Regions from separate parts of the Vogesella sp. genome, predicted to be linked through region 2. Evidence: predicted binding sites of a transcription regulator. Region 2 holds the regulator's gene; the other holds the start of a gene.

Region 1 (10,162 bases), on a different contig from region 2:
CTTGCGTAGCGTGGCGCCGAAAGAAGTGAAGAGCACGCAGATTTACTGGGGCGCCGTACCCTACGTGTTGATGCAGATTGTGATGGTAGGCCTGCTGATTGCCTTCCCCAAACTGGTAACCGGCTCGTTGCATGACGAAGTAAAAACCAACGCCGAAGACGCCGCCGCCATCATGCAGCAGATGGACGCCGCGCCCAGCGCCGACCTGCCGGCAGAACTGCCCGCTGGCGACGCCTCGCTAGCCGATGCTTCCGCACCTGCGGCCAACCAGTCGGATGACCTGCTGAAGGAGTTGACCGGCCAATAAGCCACACCCCGGGGGCAAAAGCCATGGCTTTGCCCCCGGCAATGCAGATGTCACTAGACATCACATCCGGCATATCGATAAATTTCAGGCAACACCACAACGCCTGATGCAAGCGCAGTAACACAAGACAACACAAAGGAGATCACTGTGGAAAGACGCTCGTTTCTGAAAAAAGCCGGTGCAGCCGGCCTGGCTACCGCAGCAGTGGCCGCCCCGGCCCTCGCCAATGACGGCCCGACCATCCGCTGGCGCCTGGCATCCAGCTTTCCCAAGAGCCTGGACACCATCTACGGTGCCGCCGAACAGCTGGGCAAGCGCGTCAGCGAACTGACCGGTGGCAAGTTCCAGATCCGCTCCTTCCCTGGCGGCGAAATCGTACCGGGCACCCAGGTGCTGGACGCCGTACAAAACGGCACCGTGGAATGCGGCCACACCGCCAGCTACTACTACGTCGGTAAGAACAAGGCGTTTGCCTTCGACACCTCGCTGCCGTTCGGCCTGACTTCCCGCCAGCAGAACGCCTGGCTGTACTACGGCGGGGGCATGGCGCTGATGCGCGAGTTCTTCGCCAAGTACAATGTGGTGAACTTCCCGGGCGGCAACACCGGCACCCAGATGGGTGGCTGGTTCCGCAAGGAAGTCAAAACGCTGGCCGACCTGAAAGGCCTGAAAATGCGCATTCCGGGCTTTGGCGGCGAGATCATGGCCGCCCTGGGCGCCGTGCCGCAAACGCTGGCTGGTGGCGACATCTACCCGGCGCTGGAAAAAGGCACCATCGACGCCACCGAATGGGTAGGTCCGTACGATGACGAAAAACTGGGCTTTTACAAAGTAGCCAAGCACTACTACTACCCGGGTTTCTGGGAGCCGGGCCCGAACCTGTCGTTCTACGTATCCAAGAAGGAATGGGACAAGCTGCCGCCGGCGTACAAGGCGGCGTTTGAAGTGGCCGCTGCCGAAGCCAACATCAGCATGCAGGCCGAGTACGATGCCAAGAACCCGGTAGCACTGGTGAGCCTGCTGCAAAAAGGTACCAAGCTGCATCAGTACCCGGCGGACATCATGAAAGCCGCGCAGAAAGCCGCCTTTGCCCTCTACGAGAAGGAAGCGGCCAGCAACCCGGACTTCAGAAAAATCTACAACGAGTGGAAGAAGTTCCGCACCTTGCAGCACGGCTGGTTCAATCTGGCCGAGAGCAAGATGGAAAACTTCATGTACGCCAACAAGGTCAAGTAAGCCTTGTAACGACAAAAGCCGCGCACTGCGCGGCTTTTTTGTTGCATGACGATTGGCGGCCATTAAAGTCGACACTTGCTGCAGCTGCAGCGGCCCTGCCACCGACCCGGCCATTGTGCCGGGGCATGACAAATGGCCTATAGTGACAACACCCGTTTCACCAAGGAAATCACCATGCGCAGACTGATCCTGGTTTTGTGGCCATCATTCATCACTGCCCTGCTGGCCACTGCCTGCTTCTTTTCGGTATTCGACCCTTACGAGCTGGCATTGCACGGCAAGCAGCTGTTTCATGACGAGCTGAGCGCCTACTCGGTATTCTTTCTGCTGGCCTGGTGCTTTGGCGGCCTCAACGGCCTGATCTTGCTGCAGCTTAACAAACCGGCACGAGACATCAACGGTTTCGAGCCGCCACCGGTCGACCCGGACGCCTACCCGGCAGAGCACAGCCGCTGAACACCCTGCTCAGACCAGCACGCCGCTGACAATCACGTAGTATTTGCGCACTGCCTCAAGCACGCGAAACTCGCCGCGAAAACCGGCGGGAATGACCGCCGCTTCGCCAGGGCCGAACGTGTCGGCGTGGCCATGCTCGTCAGTCAGCCGCACACGGCCGCTGATGATGGCGAAAAACTCGTGTTTGTCGGCGGCAAAGGCAATGCGCCAGGCACCCGGTTCGCAGGCCCAGATACCTGCAGCCAATTGACCATTGCCGGCCTCGTACCCCGACCAGGTATGACGCAGCGGGTTGCCCGCCACCAGACGCTGCGGATCGGGGCGGTCTTCCTGCCCCACGCCTTGCGCCACGATACGCACAATCGCCATGTAAACTCCTTAATCCTGTTGGTTGCTTGCCACGCAGGCCTGCTGCTCAAGCCGGCGTGGCAAACAAGGTTGGCCGCGTACTGCGGCCAACCTGGTTGCCAGCCTTTACAGCAGGCCCAGCCCTTTGAGCATCACCAGCAGGATCAGCAGCGGGGTCACAAACTTCAGCAGTACATACAAGCCTGCCACCACACCACCGTTAGCCAGGCTGCCCTGATTGCTCAGCGCTGCCGCCATATTGTCGCGGCCCCATACCCAGGCCACGAACAGGCAGATGAAGATGCCACCCAACGGCATCAGGATGTAAGACGAAATGTAGTCAAACAGGTCAAAGAAAGTCATGCCGAACAGCTTCACGTCGGCCAGCAGGCTGTTGGACAGCGCGCAGGTGGCACCGATCAGCGCCAGCAACAGCAGGTTAAGCAGCGTGGCCTTTTTGCGTGACATGCCCAAACGGCCAGCCATCACCGACACCGGCACCTCCAGAATCGACAGCATGGCGCCAGTCGCCGCCACTGCGGCCAGCACAAAGAACAGCACCATGAACAGGTGGCCCATCGGCATGCTGGCAAACACTGCCGGAATAGTAATGAACAGCAGCGACGGGCCGGCCTCGGGCTTGAAGCCGAAACTGAACACCGCAGGGAAGATGGCAATGCCGGCCAGCATCGATACAAACAGGTCGGCACTCATCACACGCAAGGTTGTCGTGGGAATGTTCTGATCGTCACGGAAGTAACTGCCGTAGGTCATCATCGTGCCCATACCGATGGATAGCTTGAAGAAGGCCAAGCCCATGGCCACCAGCACCACCTCGCCGCTGATCTTGCTCCAGTCCGGCGTAAACAGAAACGCCAGGCCCTCGGCCGCGCCCGGCAGCATCAGGCTGCGTACGCAAATCACCAGCAACAGCAGGAACAAAATGGGCATCAGCTTCTTGGTAACGGCCTCGATGCCTTTGGCCACGCCCATCAACAGGATGCCGCCAATCATCAACAGTACCAGCCACTGCCATAGCAGCGACTGCACCGGATCGCTAATCAATGCGCCAAAGGCGGCCGACGTCACCGCCGGGTCGCTGGACAGTATATCGCCACGCAGCGCCTTGAATACGTAGGCGAACACCCACGCCGCCACTTCGGAATAAAAGGACATGATCAGAAAAGCCGCCAGCACACCAAAGGCACCAATCAGCCACCACGGCTGGCCGGACGGCGCCAGCGTACGCAGCGTGGTGACCGCATCAGCCTTGGCTTTGCGCCCCAGCATGATCTCGGCAATCATCACCGGCAGGCCTACCAGCAAGGTAGCCAGTACGTATACCACCAGAAAACTGGCACCACCGTTGGCACCCGTAACGTAAGGAAACTTCCAGATATTACCCAGGCCCACAGCGGAGCCCAGTGTTGCGGCCAACACCCCGAAACTGCTGGTGAAGGCATCCCTGCTTGCGCCTGCAGCAGCCAGCGCTGCAGATCTTGTATCGTTTTTCATATTGTGGTCCAGCATCAAAACCCATGGTCAAACCCGGGCTCGCTTGTGGCAAGCACAGGTACTCAGCCCCTTATCGGGAGGCAGGATTTTGAGGCCGTCCGTGTTACAGGTAAAGCATTTTGCGGCAGATTCAGGCCTGTCTCAGACGCAGGAACAACTGATCAAGCCAGGCATCGCAGGCCGCCAGCTGCGCCACACTCACGTACTCGTCCGGGCGGTGAGCCTGCTCGATCGAACCCGGCCCGCATACTACGCAAGGAATGCCGGCCTCGTGGAAACGCCCGGCCTCGGTGGTGTACGCCACTGCATCATGGCTGCAGCCCTGGCACAAGGCTTCGACATGGCGGGTAATCTCGCTGCCCGGGCTGTACTCGAATGGCGGGCAGTTCACCAGCTGCTCAAAGCGGATGTCGGCCTCCGGTGCGACTTGCTGCATCTCAGCCAAGAGCACCTTGGCGTAATCGCGCACCGACTCCACAAAACGCTCGTGGCGATCGCCCGGCAACCAGCGCATCTCGAAAACAAATTCACAGTCCTTGGGTACGATGTTGGCTGCATTGCCGCCGGCAATCAGCCCGGTCTGCAAGGTGGCAAACGGCACATCGTATAAAGGATGGCGACTGCCGAAGGCTTGTTCGGTATCGGCCAGCTTGCGGATATGGGTAATCAGCTTGGCCGCGTACTCGATGGCATTCACCCCTTGCGGCGTCAGCGACGAGTGCGCAGCGCGGCCTCGCAAACGTACACGGTAGTGAGCAATGCCCTTATGGGCGATGACCGGGCGCATCATGGTAGGTTCGCCGATGATGCAGCCGGCAATCGGCAACTGCCGCGCCAGCAGATCATCGATCAGACGCCCCACCCCCAGGCAGCCGATTTCTTCATCGTAAGACAGGGCAATCCCCAGGCTACGTGCCATCGGCTGCTGCGTAGCCAATTGCTGCCAACGCGGCACTGCAGCCAAGGCACAAGCAATAAAGCCCTTCATGTCGGCACTGCCACGGCCGTAAATGCGGTCATCCCGTTGTGTCATGCCAAATGGCGGAAACTGCCACTGCTGGCCGTCTACCGGCACCACGTCGGTATGCCCCGACAAGATGATGGCAGGCAAAGCCGGGTCACCCAGCTGGGCGTATAGGTTGGCCTTGCTGCCTTCATCATTAAATGTGAGCGTACTCTGCACGCCATAGCCGGCCAGCCAGTCGGCTACCCACTCTATCAGTGCTAGGTTCGAGTCGCGGCTGGTCGTATCAAAAGCCAGCAAACGGGACAGAATGTCGGTAGTAAGAGCTTGAGTTGCCATGACGAACCTCGCGCAAGAGTGTATATAAATGGCAGCATACCGAATTGATCAGAGCATGCAAACCCGGATATTCGGGCCTGATACTGCATAAAAAGCAGCAGCGGGCTTGGCAAAATGGTGATTCGTGTGTAGTATTCGACGCTTCTATGGCGGGCCCCCCCGCATTGTACGGTAGTGAACCTGGTCAGGTCCGGAAGGAAGCAGCCACAACTATTCAGTGCAAGTGCCGGGGTTCAGGCTCGCCACCCCTCCCCCTCCTCGCTTTGCCTCCACTGCTTCATAAAATCTGACTGAAATAAAAACGTTGATCAAAATCTATTGACAATTCAGCCGGCATTTATCTTTTGATCGCTTGAAAATCCTGCTATCATACGAAGCACATAAAGGAGCTCGGCTATGACCTTGCTCCGATGTTGGAAACTTGAAAACGTCACCCGGCATATGCCGGAATCCCGAAACGAACAGAAGCGAGGAAAGCCATGAAACTGTTTGATAAAATCCCGAATCCGCGTGAAATCCGCCGCAAGCTTGGCCTGAACCAACAAGAGTTCTGGAGCCGCATCGGCGTTACGCAATCCGGTGGCAGCCGTTACGAAAGCGGCCGTAACATGCCCAAGCCAGTGCGCGAGCTGCTGCGCTTGGTGCATATCGAGCAAATCGATCTGTCCAAGGTACGTCGCGAAGATTTCGAAATCGTTGAATACCTGAAAGAAACCCACCCGGATCTGTACAAAAGTCTGCGCAAGGCCGTACGAGCCCGAATGGATGCACAAACCGAAGGTGCTGCAGACACTGCAGAAGCCTGATAGGTGTCATGCGCAAAACAAGCCCGGCCATAACGCCGGGCTTTTTCATGAGCAAATGTTCCCTGCAAAACAAAACCCGGCACAATGGCCGGGTTGTCAGGCCTGCATCAGCCAGAACTCAGTCATCCCCCAGGTTGCGCAGCAACAGCACCGGCACATCCGCCTGCTTCAGCACCCCCTCCGCCACACTGCCCATCAGCAAGTGCATCAATCCACCCAAGCCATGCGTGCCCATCACCATCAGATCAGCCCCCCAGTCGTTGGCATCCTCCACGATGACGCTGGCAATGCGATCACCCCAGCTTTCCAGTATCTTGGATTCCACTACCACACCACAAGCCGCAGCCTTTGCCACATTGGCAGAAAGTACCTGCTCTCCGGCTTGTTTGATGGAAGCCTGCAACTCGGCGGCATCCAGAAACTCGGCACCACCCCAGCCAAACTGCGCCAGGTCGACCACATGTACCAAGCGCAGGACCGCACCCACTTCTGCGGCCAACCTGCAGGCCTCAGTTAAAGCGATTGCCGACGTAGCACTGTCATCTACCGGCACATAAATACGCTGATACATATCCCCTCCTGTTCCCATGCCCGAACTGCAGTCTAGCGCAAGCCCCATGCCGAGCATTGATAAAGATTAAGCGCAAGCGCACTATTACATCAATGGAATAAGGAACCAACATGCCACGCTTAAGCATAGACCTGCCCACCACCCTGTTGTTTCACACTACCATCGACATCAGCATTGCCGACATCAACTATGGCGGCCACGTTGGCAACGATGCGGCGTTGCGCTTGGCGCACGAAACGCGCGTGCGCTGGTTGGCTTCGATGGATTACACCGAGCTAAATATCGAAGGCTTCGGTATCATCGTTAGCGACGCTGCGGTAATGTACAAGGCTGAAGTGTTTTACGGCGACAAGCTAACGCTGTCGCTAGGCCTTGCCGACCACAACAAATACGGCTTTGACATCGTTTATACCGCCCAAAGTGGCAATACCGGACAGGAAGTACTGCGCATCAAGACCGGCGTGGTGTTTTTTGACTACCAGCAACGAAAAATCGCTGCCGCGCCTGCTGCCTTTCTGCACAGGGCCAGCGCAGCAACACAAGGAGACGCGCCATGAAAAAATACGCGCCAAACAGCCCGGAAGCCCTCGCCCGCATTCTTGCCATGTTCATGATTACCGACGGCAACATGGACCCGCGCGAAATCGAAACCCTGGAAAACCTGCACGTCTATGAACTGCTGAACCTCAGCCGCAAGGACTTCATCAAGGTTCTGGTAGAGTACTGCAACGACATCTCTGACGAGGCTGATGAAGACGGCACCATCCACCTGTTGGCCTCCGAGCGCACCAACATCATCCTGGACGGTGTCACCGAACGCAGCAAGCGCATCATCTGCTGCGCGCTGGCGCTGGACATTTGCAAATCGGACAATACAATCAGTGATCCGGAAATGCTGCTGCTGCGTCACATGATGCACTACTGGCACATCACGCTGGACGACCTGCAGGCCGAACTGGCCCGCAACTAAGGCCCAGCCCGCACCGCAGCCGCCGCCAGGCGGCTGTTTGCTTTTCTGCGCACAAAAACAACACAGGCTAAACCATGACTACCCGCTTCAACGGCACCGACCACTACATCGCCACCGACGACTTGATGATGGCCGTCAACGCCGCCATCACCCTGCAACGCCCGCTGCTGGTAAAAGGCGAGCCCGGCACCGGCAAGACCATGCTGGCCGAAGAAATCGCCCGCGCGCTGGGCAAACAGCTGATCGTGTGGCCGATCAAATCCACCACCAAGGCGCAACACGGCCTGTACGAGTACGACGCTGTCTCGCGCTTGCGCGACTCACAGCTGGGTGACGAAAAAGTCCACGACATCCGCAACTACATCCGCCAGGGCAAGCTGTGGCAGGCCTTCTGCAGCGACGAGCAGGCCATTTTGCTGATCGACGAGATCGACAAGGCCGATATCGAATTCCCGAACGACCTGCTACGCGAGCTGGACCAGATGGAATTCTTCGTGCACGAAACCCAGGAATTCGTGCGCGCCCGCCACCGCCCCATCATCATCATTACGTCCAATAACGAGAAAGAGCTGCCAGACGCCTTCCTGCGTCGCTGCTTCTTCCATTACATCCGTTTTCCGGACCGCGACACGCTGGAAGCCATCGTCCGCGTCCACTACCCGGACCTGCGGCAGCAGCTGGTCAGCGAAGCGCTGGAGGTGTTCATCGGCATCCGCGAGCTGAACGGCCTGAAGAAAAAACCCACCACCTCGGAGCTGCTGGACTGGTTGAAACTGCTGGACAGCGAAAGCATCAGCGAAGCACAGCTGCGCCAGCAGCGCGACAGCAACAGCCCGCCGCCACTGGCCGGCGCGCTGCTGAAGAACGAACAGGACGTCCACCTGTTCGAGCGCTTGATGCAGATGGCCCGGATGCGTCGCAACTGATGGACGCGCACTGGCAAGCCCTGATCGACGCCTACGACGACCAGCTCAGGTTGGCCGCACGCAGCGAGCACACCCGCATCGCCTACCGTCGCGACCTCACCCGGCTGGCCGGCCTGCTGGGCAACACTCCGCCGCAAGACACCGACGGCCCTGCCATCCAGCGCGCACTGGGCGTACTGCGCCGCGAAGGGCTGTCGCCGCGCACGCTGGCGCGCATGCTATCCACCTGGCGCAGCCTGTTTGAATGGATGATTCGTCGCGAGTGGCTGCAGGCTAACCCGTGCGCCGGCGTGCGCGCCCCACGCGCCGGCCAGCGCCTGCCCAAGACCCTGAGCGTGGATAGCGCCATGCAGCTGCTGGACGCCCCCGCCGAAGACGCGCACGAGGTACGCGACGCGGCCATCTTCGAGCTGATGTACTCGTCCGGCCTGCGGCTCTCGGAAACCGTGTCGCTGGACGTGGCCGACATCGACCTGCAAGAAGCGCTGCTGAAAGTACACGGCAAGGGTAACCGCGAGCGCATATTGCCGGTTGGCCGCCAAGCCATTGAAGCGCTGCGGCGCTGGCTGCCACTGCGCCAGGCGGCGGAGGGTGAAGCCGCGCTGTTCGTATCGCAAAAAGGCACCCGCATCAGCAGCCGGCAGCTGGCGCGACGCCTCGGTCGCTGGGCGCTGCATAGCGGCAGCGAACAGCACGTGCACCCGCACATGCTGCGCCACTCGTTTGCCAGCCACATGCTGCAATCGTCCGGCGACCTGCGGGCGGTGCAAGAGCTACTGGGCCACGCCAACCTGGCCACTACCCAGATCTACACCAGCCTGGACTTCCAGCACCTGGCCAAGGTGTACGACACCGCCCACCCGCGCGCCAAACTCGACGACAAAGACAAGCAGTAAGGCGCTGTCGCCATGGGCACCCCGCCCCACAAAGAAAAACCCCTGCCACACGGCAGGGGTTTTTGCATACGCGGCCTGCGGCCAACTTAGCGCGATTTCACGAACGGGATGCCGATCGCCTTCGGCGCAACGGCCTTGCCCATGAAGCCGGCCAGCAGCACCACCGTCAGCACGTACGGCAGCGCCTGAATGAAGGCATCGGGAATGCTGCCCACCAGCGGCAGCTCGGTACCCTGCAAACGGATCTGGATGGCGTCGGTAAAGGCAAAGATCAGGCAACCCAGCACCGCGGTCCACGGCCGCCACTTGCCAAAGATCAACGCCGCCAGCGCCAGGTAGCCCTTACCGGCGGTCATGTCCTGGATAAAGGCACCGGTCTGCGCCAGCACCAGGTAGGCACCGGCAATGCCGCACAGCGAGCCGCCGATGGCCTGGGCGATGAAACGCACGCCCTTCACGCTGATACCGGCCGCATCTGCCGCATGCGGGTTTTCACCCACCGCACGCAGGCGCAGGCCGAAACGGCTCTTGTACACCACCCAGCTCACCACGAAGATCACGGCCAGCGCGATGTAGACCAGAATATTGTGACCGAAGAAGGTCTTCAGTACCGGGCTGTGCGCGATGGTGTCGGCAAACGGCAAATCCACCGCCGTGAAACGCGCCTCATCCGACAGCGTCGGAGTACGGCCACCTTGCTGGAACCAGGCCAGCGCCAGCACCGGCGTCACGCCGGAGACCATCATGTTGATGGCCACGCCGGAAATCAGCTGGTTACCGTTATAGGTAATGGCAACCACGCCGTGCAGCAGCGCCACCATCACGCCG
Region 2 (10,162 bases):
CCAGCATGCTCTGGTCAACTACCGGGAAGCCGGTAGCGATCAGGCATTCATTCATGTTGACGCGCTTGGACGCACGGATGCGGCGGTCGTTCAGGAACGCGCCCACGCCACGGCTGGCGGTGAACATGTCGTTACGGTTCGGGTCGTAGACTACGGCTTGCTGGATCTGGCCGCGGTGTGCCAGCGCGATGGAAATGCAGTACTGCGGATGGCCGTGGATGAAGTTGGTGGTGCCATCCAGCGGGTCGATGATCCACTCGTACTCGGAGCTACCCAGACCGCGGCCGCCGGTCTCTTCTGCTAAGATAGCGTGTTTCGGATAAGCATCCAGGATGACCTCAATGATGGCTTGTTCGGCAGCCTTGTCGACCTCGGTCACGAAGTCGTTGTGTTTTTTCTTTTCAACACGCACGGTATCTAGGTTCAGCGATGCACGCTGGATAACGTTGGCTGCACGGCGAGCGGCTTTTACCGCGACATTGAGCATTGGATGCATTGACGGCCTCTAAAATCATGACGACAAGCGCCGCCCTTGCGGGTTGCGCGCTGGTCGTAAACTGTCTGGGTTAAGGAACGAAAAACACCGCGTTGGCCGCAGTGTTTTTGAATAGCCCGCGATTCTACTCAAAATTACCCGATGAATAAACCCCAAGTACCTGATTTTTTAAAGAACATTCGCGTCGTGCTGGCGCGGCCCAATCACCCGGGCAACATCGGCTCGGCGGCGCGGGCGATGAAAACCATGGGCCTCACCCGCCTGTATCTGGTTGAACCGAAAGTGTTTCCCAGCGAAGAGGCCAACGTGTTGGCCTCCGGCGCGGTAGATGTGCTGCAGCACGCTACCGTGGTGCCGACGCTGGTGGAAGCGCTGGCCGACGTTACCGTGGCCTGCGCGCTGACCAGCCGCCGCCGCGAACTCACCACCCCGCTGTCCACCCCGCGCGAGACCGCGCCGGAGCTGATCGCGCGGGCACGCGACGGCGAGCAGGTGGCGCTGGTGTTCGGCAACGAGACCTTCGGCCTGTCGATCGAGGAAGTGGAACTGTGCAACCGCCTGATCACCGTGCCGGGCAACCCCGATTACTTCTCGCTGAACCTGGCGATGGCGGTGCAGGTGATGACCTACGAGCTGTTCAGCCACACCGGCTTCGACGTCAACTACCTGAAGCCGGAAGGCGAGGCCGCCACCATGGCCGAGGTGGAAGGCATGTGCGGCCACCTCGACCAGACCATGGCGCAGATCGGCTACTTCGAGCGTCGCAACAGCGAGCGCCTGATGCGCCGCATGCGCGCCCTGTTCAACCGCGCTGGCGTGCTGCGCGAGGAAATCGACATCCTGCGGGGCTTCTTCAAGCAGGTGCAACGTGCCGCCGACGGCAAACCGCTGCGTCGGCCGGAACAGGAGTAACACCGTGTTACCGGCGCTGGCGGCGTGTCTTACCCTGCGCCAGCAGCCGGTGCGCGATCTGGCGTATTTGCTGACCGCGCCACCGCCGTGGCATAGCGGGGCGGCGCTGCCGGCTGGTAGCCTGCTGGGACCCGAGGGTTGGCCGCAGCTGCGGGCACTGGACGCCAACCCGGCGCCGCTGCTGGCCTGGCTGGAGGCGCACCCCACCCGCCGGCTGGGCTTGTACGCCGAGGCGTTGCTGGCGTTCTGGTGCCGCTTGGCGCCGCATATCGAACTGGTGGCGGCCAACCTGCCGGTGCGCGTCGATGGCCGTACCGTCGGCGAGTTCGACTTCCTGCTGCGCATCAACGGCCAACCCTGTCACCTGGAAACTGCCAGCAAGTTCTACCTGCAGTTGGCCGCGCCGCCCCACGCGCTGGTGGGGCCTGGCCTGCGCGACGCCTGGTGGCTGAAATACCGCAAACTGGGCCAGCAGCTGGCGCTATCGCGTCACCCTGCCGCCGTGCTGCCGCCAGGGTTTGACGAGGCGCCGGCCTATAGTCTGCTCACCGGCTGGCTGTTCTTTCCCGATCATCCCGCGCCACTCGATGCTGCGCTTTCCGAGGCCGCCTGCCGTGGTTGGTGGCGCCGGCAGGGCGACACCTGGCCCGCGCAGCCCGGTAGCCGCTGGCGGGCCTTGCCGCGGCTGCAATGGCTGGCGCCGGCCCGTTGCGAGGTCGGCATGACGCTGGACGAAACGGCCATGCGTGCCAGCCTGGTCGGTAGTGACACGCCGTGGCTGCTGGCCGAGCTGCAAGCGGGCGCCGACGGCGACTGGTACGAGGTGGCGCGCGGCTTCGTGGTGCCTGATAGTTGGCCGCAACCCGCGCTGCTGACACCGTTGCTGGCGAGGCTGGGGCCATGAAGACCTTGCTGCTGGTGTGGAGTAGCCAGAGCGGCAATACGCTGGCGCTGGCCGAAGCGGCGGCCAAGGCCGCCGGTGCCGAAGACGGCGTGACGGTACGCATGCTGCCGGCGCTGCAGGCCGGCATCGACGACTTGCTGGGCTGCCAGGCGCTATTGCTCGCCACGCCGGAAAACTTCGGCTATATGTCCGGCGCGCTAAAGGATTTCCTCGACCGCACCTATTACCCGGCGCAAGGTCGCACCGAGGGCCTGCCTTGGGCCTTGCTGATCAGTGCCGGTAACGATGGCAGCGGCGCCGAGCGTGCCATCAGCCGTATTGCCACCGGCTACGGCTGGCGTCAGGCACTGCCCACCTTGTGTGTGCGCGGCCAACCCGGCGCTGAGGATCTGGCCGCTGCCGCCGAACTGGGCGCTACCTTGGCCGCAGCGTTGGCCATTGGTGTGTTGTAACACCCAGCAAAACGCCCCGCGTTTGGCGGGGCGTGTCATGCTGATAGCAACGGGGCTTAATGCTGGGCTTGCGAGCAGCCTGCTACCAGCCGTTTCAGTTCTTCCGGCTGTAGCAATTTGATGTGTTTGTGGTCCACGGCCAGCCAGCCTTGCTGCTGGAACTTGGACAGCGTACGGCTGACGGTTTCCAGCTTCAGGCCCAGGAAGCTGCCGATTTCTTCGCGGCTCATGCGCAGAATGAAGTCGTTGGCGGCAAAGCCGCGCGCCGACAGGCGTTGTGACAGGTTCAGCAGAAAGGCCGCCAGGCGCTCTTCGGCTTTCATATTGCCCAGCAGCAGCATCACCGACTGGTCACGCACGATCTCGCGGCTCATCAGGCGGAAGAAGTGGTGTTGCAGGCTGGGGATGTCGCGGCCCAGGGTTTCCATGCGGTTGAACGGTAGTTCGCACACTTCGCTGTCTTCCAGCGCGATGGCGTCGCAGCCGTGCAGGTTGGACGAGATGCCGTCCAGGCCCATCAGCTCGCCAGACATGTGGAAGCCGGTAACCTGTTCGCGGCCGTCCTGGCTGGAAACACAGGTCTTGAAATAGCCGGTGCGTACCGCGTACAGCGAACGGAACCCCTCGCCGGAGCGGAACAGGTATTCACCGCGCTTCAGGCGGCGGCTTTGACGGATCACGGCGTCCAGTTGCGCCATCTCATCGCGGTTCAAGCCTACCGGCAGGCACAGCTCGCGCAGGCTGCAATTGGAACATGACACCTTCAGGGTGTGCAGAGTGTGGGTGTGGTCAGTCATAGCGTGAATTTCGCCAAGCAAGCGGCCTCGCTTGATGCGCGTCAATGCCAAAAAAGTGTCAATGCCGCAAATTTACCAGCCCACCACCGGTTTTCCAACCAGATTAACTATGACACCCACCATAAATTTCACGCCGACCCAGTGCGTATTCGATAGAGAACTCATCGAAAGGTTGGAAGGCTCCGGCCCGCGCTATACGTCTTATCCGACTGCGGACCGTTTTCATGGCGGTTTCGGGGTCAGCGATTACGAGCATTGGCTGGAGCAACGCGCCATTGGCGCTAACCACCGGCCGATCTCTTTGTACGTGCATGTGCCATTTTGCAACACCATTTGCTACTACTGCGGCTGTAACAAGATCATCACCAAAGACAAAAGCCGCGCCGATGCCTACCTGGACTATCTGGAAAAGGAAATCCGCCTGGTGGCGCAGAAGCTGGGTAGTCGCGAGAAGGTTATCCAGCTGCATTTTGGCGGTGGTACGCCTACTTTCTTGTCCGACGCGCAGCTTGACCGGGTGATGAGCATCATCCGCCAGCATTTCGAACTGCTGCCGGAGGGCGAGTTCTCGATCGAGATCGACCCGCGCAAGGTTGGCCGCGACACCGTGCTGCACTTGGCGCAGCTGGGCTTCAACCGCATGAGCATCGGTATCCAGGACTTCGACCCGGCTGTACAGCAGGCGGTGAACCGCATCCAGAGCGAAGAAGAAACCCGGGTGGTGATGGACGCGGCGCGCGAAGCGGGTTTCAAGTCTATCAGCGTGGACCTGATCTACGGCCTGCCCAAGCAGACGGCGCACTCGCTGGAAAACACCGTCAGTCGGGTGATTGCGATGTCGCCAGACCGGATTGCGCTATACAACTACGCGCACCTGCCGTCGGTGTTCATGCCGCAACGCCGCATCAATGAGGACGAGCTGCCGTCGGCCGCCACCAAACTGGACATCCTGCAGAACTCGGTACAGCAACTGGCCGAAGCCGGCTATGTGTTCATCGGCATGGACCATTTTGCCAAGCCGGACGACGAGCTGACCCGTGCGCTGCAGCAAGGCCGGCTGCAGCGTAACTTCCAGGGTTACTCCACGCACGCCGATTGCGACATGATCGGCCTGGGTGTGTCGTCCATCGGCAAGATCGGCCCCTGTTACACGCAGAACGAGAAAGAACTGGACGCCTACTATGCAGCGCTGGATGCCGGCCACCTGCCGGTGCTGCGTGGCATGACGCTGACCCAGGATGACATTCTGCGCCGCAGCGTGATCCAGGCGCTGATGTGCCGTTTCTCGCTGTCGGTAGAGGCTATCGAGCAGACCTTCGCCATCAATTTTGCCGACTACTTTGCCGACGAGTTACCGAAGATTCGTGCTTTCCAGCAAGAAGGGCTGCTGACCTTCGATGGCGACTTCCTGATGGTGGCGCCGAAAGGCCGTTTCCTGATCCGCAATATCGCCATGGTGTTCGACCGCCACCTGCGCGAGCGTACTACCACGGCGCGGTATTCGAAAACCATCTGAGCCAGGGTTGGCCGCATAAGAAAAGCCCGCTGTCTTGCGACAGCGGGCTTTGTTTTGTCAGGCCCGGCAAGCGGGCCGGAAACTTACTTCAGCTCGTTGACCATTTGCTGCAGCAGGGTCTGCAGGCCTTTGTCGGTAGCGGGCTGGTTGTCAGCACTGCGCACCTCGATGCGTACCTGACTGTCGCCAATGCGGGTGAGTTGCACGCGCAGGTTGGTGCTGACCGGGGTTGCAGCCGGGGCATTGTCTTTCCAGAACGCGAGTTTGGAGATCACGCCACTGCCAGGCTTGTTGGCATTGGCTTTCTGTATCTCGTCGTCTGCCGGTTTGACAAAGTAGGCACCCAGAGTGCGGTCACGGTCGGTAATGGCCAGACCATTGTGCTCCAGTGCCAGGCCGACACGCCGCCAGGCGCGATCAAAGCTGTCGTCCAGCACGATGGCACCATTGTCGAGTCGGGCACGGGCCTGGGTGCTGATTTGTGCTTGGGCTACGGCTTTCGTGGCGTCGGCCTCATCTACACCGAGGCGGACCAGGAAGCGGCTGAGGAAGACAGCCTCCATTTCCGGATCGGTCGGGCGTGGCTGCCAGCGGGTATCTTCTTTGGCTTCGTTGATGTAGATCTCGTACATACCCTGATGGCTGAAGAACACATCGGTACCGGTTTCGGTTTTCTCGATACGGATGCGGAAGCGGTCACGTTCCGGTGTGGACATCACGCTACCCAAGCCCACGGTTTCCAGCAGGCCGCGCACCACGGTGCTGCCCAGTTTGGCGCGGTTTTCCGCCCAGTCGGTTTCCATGTAACCGATATCCGGGTTTTCGTTCTGGATAACGAAGCCATTGTCTTGCCAGAACGCTTTCAGCAGTGGCCATATCTCGGCCGGGCTTTTGCCCGGTACGCTCAGCCAGCGTTGTGTGCCGGCACGTTCTACCGTGGCGGTTTTGGCAACTACCGCGCCAGTAGCCGGGCTGGCTACCGAGGTTGCAGTCGTTTGGGTGGCGATTTGCGGAATGGGGTAGCGGTCGCGCTGGGTCGGGGCCGTCAGGTCTGGCGGTACTTCCAGCGAAGTCTTGGTTTTGGGCGTATCCGACTTGAACTCGTATTTGAGGTCGGAAGAGCTGCTGGCGCACGCGCTCAGCAAGCCTGCACACAGCAGGCCGGAAATCAGGGTCTTGTTCATTGCGGGCTTCATGGTTTACAGGACGTTAGCCTGCTTCATGGCGGCTTCCACCGTGGCGACGGCACCCTCGCTTAGCGGGGTCAGCGGCAGGCGCAGGCCGGCCGGCATCAGGCCCAGGCGGTGCAGCGCCCATTTGGCTGGAATCGGGTTTGGCTCGCAGAACAGCTGCTTGTGCAGGCCTTGCAGCTGATCGTTGATGGCGCGGGCAGCGGCGGTATCACCACCGCGCGCTGCTACGCACAGCTGGCTCATCAGCTTGGGTGCTACGTTGGCGGTGACGGAAATCACGCCATGGCCACCGCACAGCATGAATGCCATGCCGGTAGCGTCGTCGCCGGAGTACAGCGCAAAGTCTGCCGGTGCGCGCATTACAAGGTCGCAGGCGCGGCCGATATCGCCGGTGGCGTCTTTCAGGCCAACGATGTTGTCGATCTGGGCCAGGCGCAGCGCGGTATCGTTGCTCATGTCGGCGACGGTACGGCCCGGCACGTTGTACAGGATTACCGGAATATCCACCGCTTCGGCGATGGTACGGAAGTGCTGGTAAATCCCTTCCTGGGTGGGCTTGTTGTAGTACGGCACCACGGACAGGGTTTGGCTGGCGCCGGCAGATTTGGCCAAGCGTGCCAGTTCGATGGCTTCGGCGGTGGAGTTGGCGCCGGTGCCGGCTACCACGGTCACGCGGCCGGCGGCATGCTTGGCCACGGCCTCGACTACTTTGATGTGTTCTTCCACGCCCAGCGTGGCGGATTCGCCGGTTGTGCCCACGGCCACAATGCCGTCGGTACCGTTATCGATGTGGAAATCTACGAGACGCTTGAGCGATTCGAAATCGACCTGGCCGTCCTCGAACATCGGGGTGACCAGAGCAACAAGGCTGCCGGTAAGCATAGCTTCTGCCTATATGAAGTGGATTGAATGGGATGACTGATTGTAGCGGAATTCCGCTATTGCGGCGCAAGCAATGCACGTTGGCCGCAACACGCTGATTGCAAGGGATTTTGTGCTAAAATGCACGGTTTTCCGGTTCACATTCAGAGACTGGCAGAGGAATTATCCGCGTGATTACGACAAGCAACATTACCATGCAGTTCGGCGCCAAGCCGCTTTTCGAGAAAGTTTCGGTCAAATTCGGCGAAGGTAACCGCTATGGCCTGATCGGTGCCAACGGCTCCGGCAAATCCACTTTCATGAAGATCCTGGGCGGCGACCTGGAGCAAAGCAGCGGTGAAGTCGCCATCGAAAGCGGCCTGCGTCTGGGTAAACTGCGCCAGGACCAGTTTGCTTACGAAGACCAGCGCGTTATCGACGTGGTACTGCAAGGTCATATCGAAATGTGGGCAGCGATGAGCGAGCGTGATGCCATCTACGCCAACCCGGAAGCGACCGAAGACGACTACATGCATGCCGCCGAACTGGAGGCCAAGTTTGCCGAGTACGACGGCTACACCGCCGAAGCCCGCGCTGGCGAGCTGCTGATGGGTGTCGGCATTCCGGTCGAGCAGCATTTCGGCCCGATGAGCGAAGTGGCGCCTGGCTGGAAACTGCGCGTGCTGTTGGCCCAGGCACTGTTCTCCAACCCGGACATTCTGCTGCTGGACGAACCGACCAACAACCTGGACATCAACACCATCCGTTGGCTGGAGCACGTGCTGAACGAGCGCAACTCCACCATGATCATCATTTCGCACGACCGACACTTCCTGAACTCGGTGTGCACCCACATGGCCGACCTGGACTACAACACCATCCGCATCTACCCGGGTAACTACGACGATTACATGATCGCGTCCACCCAGGCCCGCGAGCGCCAGCTGGCGTCCAACAGCAAGGCCAAGGAACGTATCCAGGAACTGCAGGAGTTCGTGGCCCGCTTCTCGGCCAACAAATCCAAGGCACGTCAGGCCACCAGCCGTCTGAAGCAAGTGGACAAGCTGAAGGCCGACATGGTGGAAGTGAAGCCGTCCAGCCGTCAGAGCCCGTTCATCCGTTTCGAGATGGACGACAAGTTCAAGCTGCATCGTCAGGCGGTGGAGGTGGAAGGCCTGTGCAAGGCTTACGACAAGAAAGTGCTGCTGAAAGACCTGAGCTTCATCCTGGAAGCCGGCGCACGCCTGGCCATCATCGGCCCGAACGGTGCCGGTAAATCCACACTGGTGAAACTGCTGGCTGGTGCTTTCGAAACGTCGCTGGCCGAGGGCATCACCGCGGATGCCGGCATGATCAAGTGGGCAGAAAAAGCCCAGATCGGCTACTTCGCGCAGGACCACGAAGCCGAGTTCGATTCCGACCGTACGCTGACCGAATGGATGCGCGAGTGGGGCCAGGAAGGCGACGACGAACAAGTGATTCGCGGTACGCTGGGCCGCCTGCTGTTTGGCAGCAATGATGTGGACAAGGCCGTGCGCGTACTGTCCGGTGGCGAGAAGGGCCGCATGCTGTACGGCAAGCTGCTGCTGCAGAAGCCGAACGTGATGATCATGGATGAACCGACCAACCACATGGACATGGAATCCATCGAAGCCCTGAACATGGCGCTGGAAAAGTACAAGGGCACCTTGATCTTTGTTTCGCACGACCGTCAGTTTGTGAGCTCGCTGGCCACCCATATCCTGGAACTGGATGGCAATGGCGGCTACGACTACTACACCGGCAATTACGAAGACTACCTGGCCAGCAAAGGTCTGGAGTAATCAGATTGCATCATCTGCACGGCATGTGCAGGGGCAGCAAAAAGGCAGCGGCAGCTGCCTTTTTTTGCGCTGCGATAAAGGCGCCACAGCGCTCCCCCTCGTTTGTGGAAGGCATAGAGCGTTTGCTTTACCGCCTATGGCGCCATGCGCTATATTGCAGCGCAAGATGGTTGTGCACTGCAAAAGTCCTGTAGTGACGCGCCACACACAAGCAAGAGAAGACAGACAATAAAAACAGGGACTCGACCCACGATGGTCGGTGGTGGAGATGAAGTCCGGTCGACAATCGGGTCGCCTGCAACTGAATGCAAAGGAAGAATTATGCGCTTGAAAGGGAAAGTCTCCATCATTACCGGCGGTGCCAGCGGCATCGGTAAGGCCACTGCCGAGAAGTTTGTTAAAGAAGGCGCCATCGTTGCCGTGTGCGACATTAATCTGGACGCCGTCAACGCCGTGGTGGAAGAGCTGAAAGCTGCCGGCGGCGAAGCAGTAGGCTACAAGGTTGACGTGACCGACAAGGCCCAGATCGCCGACATGGTTGGCGCGCTGAAAACCCAGTTCGGTCGCATTGACGTGCTGGTCAACAACGCCGGTATCGTGATGGATGCCCAGCTGATCAAGATGACCGAAGACCAGTTCGACAAGGTGATCGACATCAATCTGAAGGGCGTTTACAACTGCACCAAAGCGGTCGTGGATACCATGATCGAGCAAGGCGCCGGCGTCATCCTGAACGCATCGTCGGTAGTGGGCGTGTACGGCAACTTCGGCCAGACTAACTACGCGGCGTCCAAGTTCGGCGTGATCGGCTTCGTGAAAACCTGGGCCAAAGAACTGGGCAAGAAGGGCATTCGTGCCAACGCGGTTTGCCCGGGCTTCGTGGCTACCCCGATCCTGAAATCCATGCCGGAAAAAGTGATCCAGGCCATGGAAGACAAGGTGCCGATGAAGCGCATGGCGCAGCCGGAAGAGATCGCCAACGTGTACGCCTGGCTGGCCTCCGACGAAGCCAGCTACATCAACGGCGCTGCCATCGAAGTGACGGGTGGTCTGACGCTGTAAGGTTGGCCGCAAGGCTAGCTGCAAAAAAACCCGCCTAGTGGCGTAATGCCAGTCAGTTAATGCTGACTGGCATTTTTTGACTAGAGGTTTGCTGCGCTCAGGAGTGCTTTTGCGTCCGCTATGCGGACGATGATTAGATGCCGGTT

Evidence for each region. The regulator FNR, encoded in region 2, switches genes on or off when oxygen is low (the NO sensors DNR and NnrR bind a similar motif). The targets are predictions, from matches to a motif close to TTGATNNNNATCAA.
Region 1: ACK4FZ_RS01880 (universal stress protein) is a predicted target of FNR. The motif match lies at 6,599-6,612, and genes of this name have one in related genera.

Annotation. Positions count from the first base shown of each region.
Region 1 covers NZ_JBKBHK010000001.1:401,493-411,654, forward strand. The annotation lists gene ACK4FZ_RS01840 (TRAP transporter large permease subunit) at 1-307, shown strand, start outside; gene ACK4FZ_RS01845 (TRAP transporter substrate-binding protein) at 455-1,543, shown strand; gene ACK4FZ_RS01850 (hypothetical protein) at 1,718-1,999, shown strand; gene ACK4FZ_RS01855 (cupin domain-containing protein) at 2,009-2,368, opposite strand; gene ACK4FZ_RS01860 (sodium-dependent transporter) at 2,474-3,862, opposite strand; gene argE (acetylornithine deacetylase) at 3,993-5,165, opposite strand; RNA gene ffs (signal recognition particle sRNA small type) at 5,314-5,412, shown strand; gene ACK4FZ_RS01875 (helix-turn-helix domain-containing protein) at 5,645-5,971, shown strand; gene ACK4FZ_RS01880 (universal stress protein) at 6,090-6,542, opposite strand; gene ACK4FZ_RS01885 (thioesterase family protein) at 6,653-7,099, shown strand; gene ACK4FZ_RS01890 (hypothetical protein) at 7,096-7,512, shown strand; gene ACK4FZ_RS01895 (AAA family ATPase) at 7,587-8,438, shown strand; gene ACK4FZ_RS01900 (tyrosine recombinase XerC) at 8,438-9,334, shown strand; gene ACK4FZ_RS01905 (ABC transporter permease) at 9,421-10,162, opposite strand, start outside.
Region 2 covers NZ_JBKBHK010000005.1:269,954-280,115, reverse strand. The annotation lists gene ACK4FZ_RS08820 (inositol monophosphatase family protein) at 1-496, opposite strand, end outside; gene ACK4FZ_RS08815 (RNA methyltransferase) at 638-1,408, shown strand; gene ACK4FZ_RS08810 (DUF1853 family protein) at 1,413-2,312, shown strand; gene ACK4FZ_RS08805 (flavodoxin family protein) at 2,309-2,764, shown strand; gene fnr (fumarate/nitrate reduction transcriptional regulator Fnr) at 2,821-3,561, opposite strand; gene hemN (oxygen-independent coproporphyrinogen III oxidase) at 3,671-5,077, shown strand; gene bamC (outer membrane protein assembly factor BamC) at 5,161-6,261, opposite strand; gene dapA (4-hydroxy-tetrahydrodipicolinate synthase) at 6,277-7,152, opposite strand; gene ACK4FZ_RS08780 (ABC-F family ATPase) at 7,323-8,954, shown strand; gene fabG (3-oxoacyl-ACP reductase FabG) at 9,276-10,016, shown strand.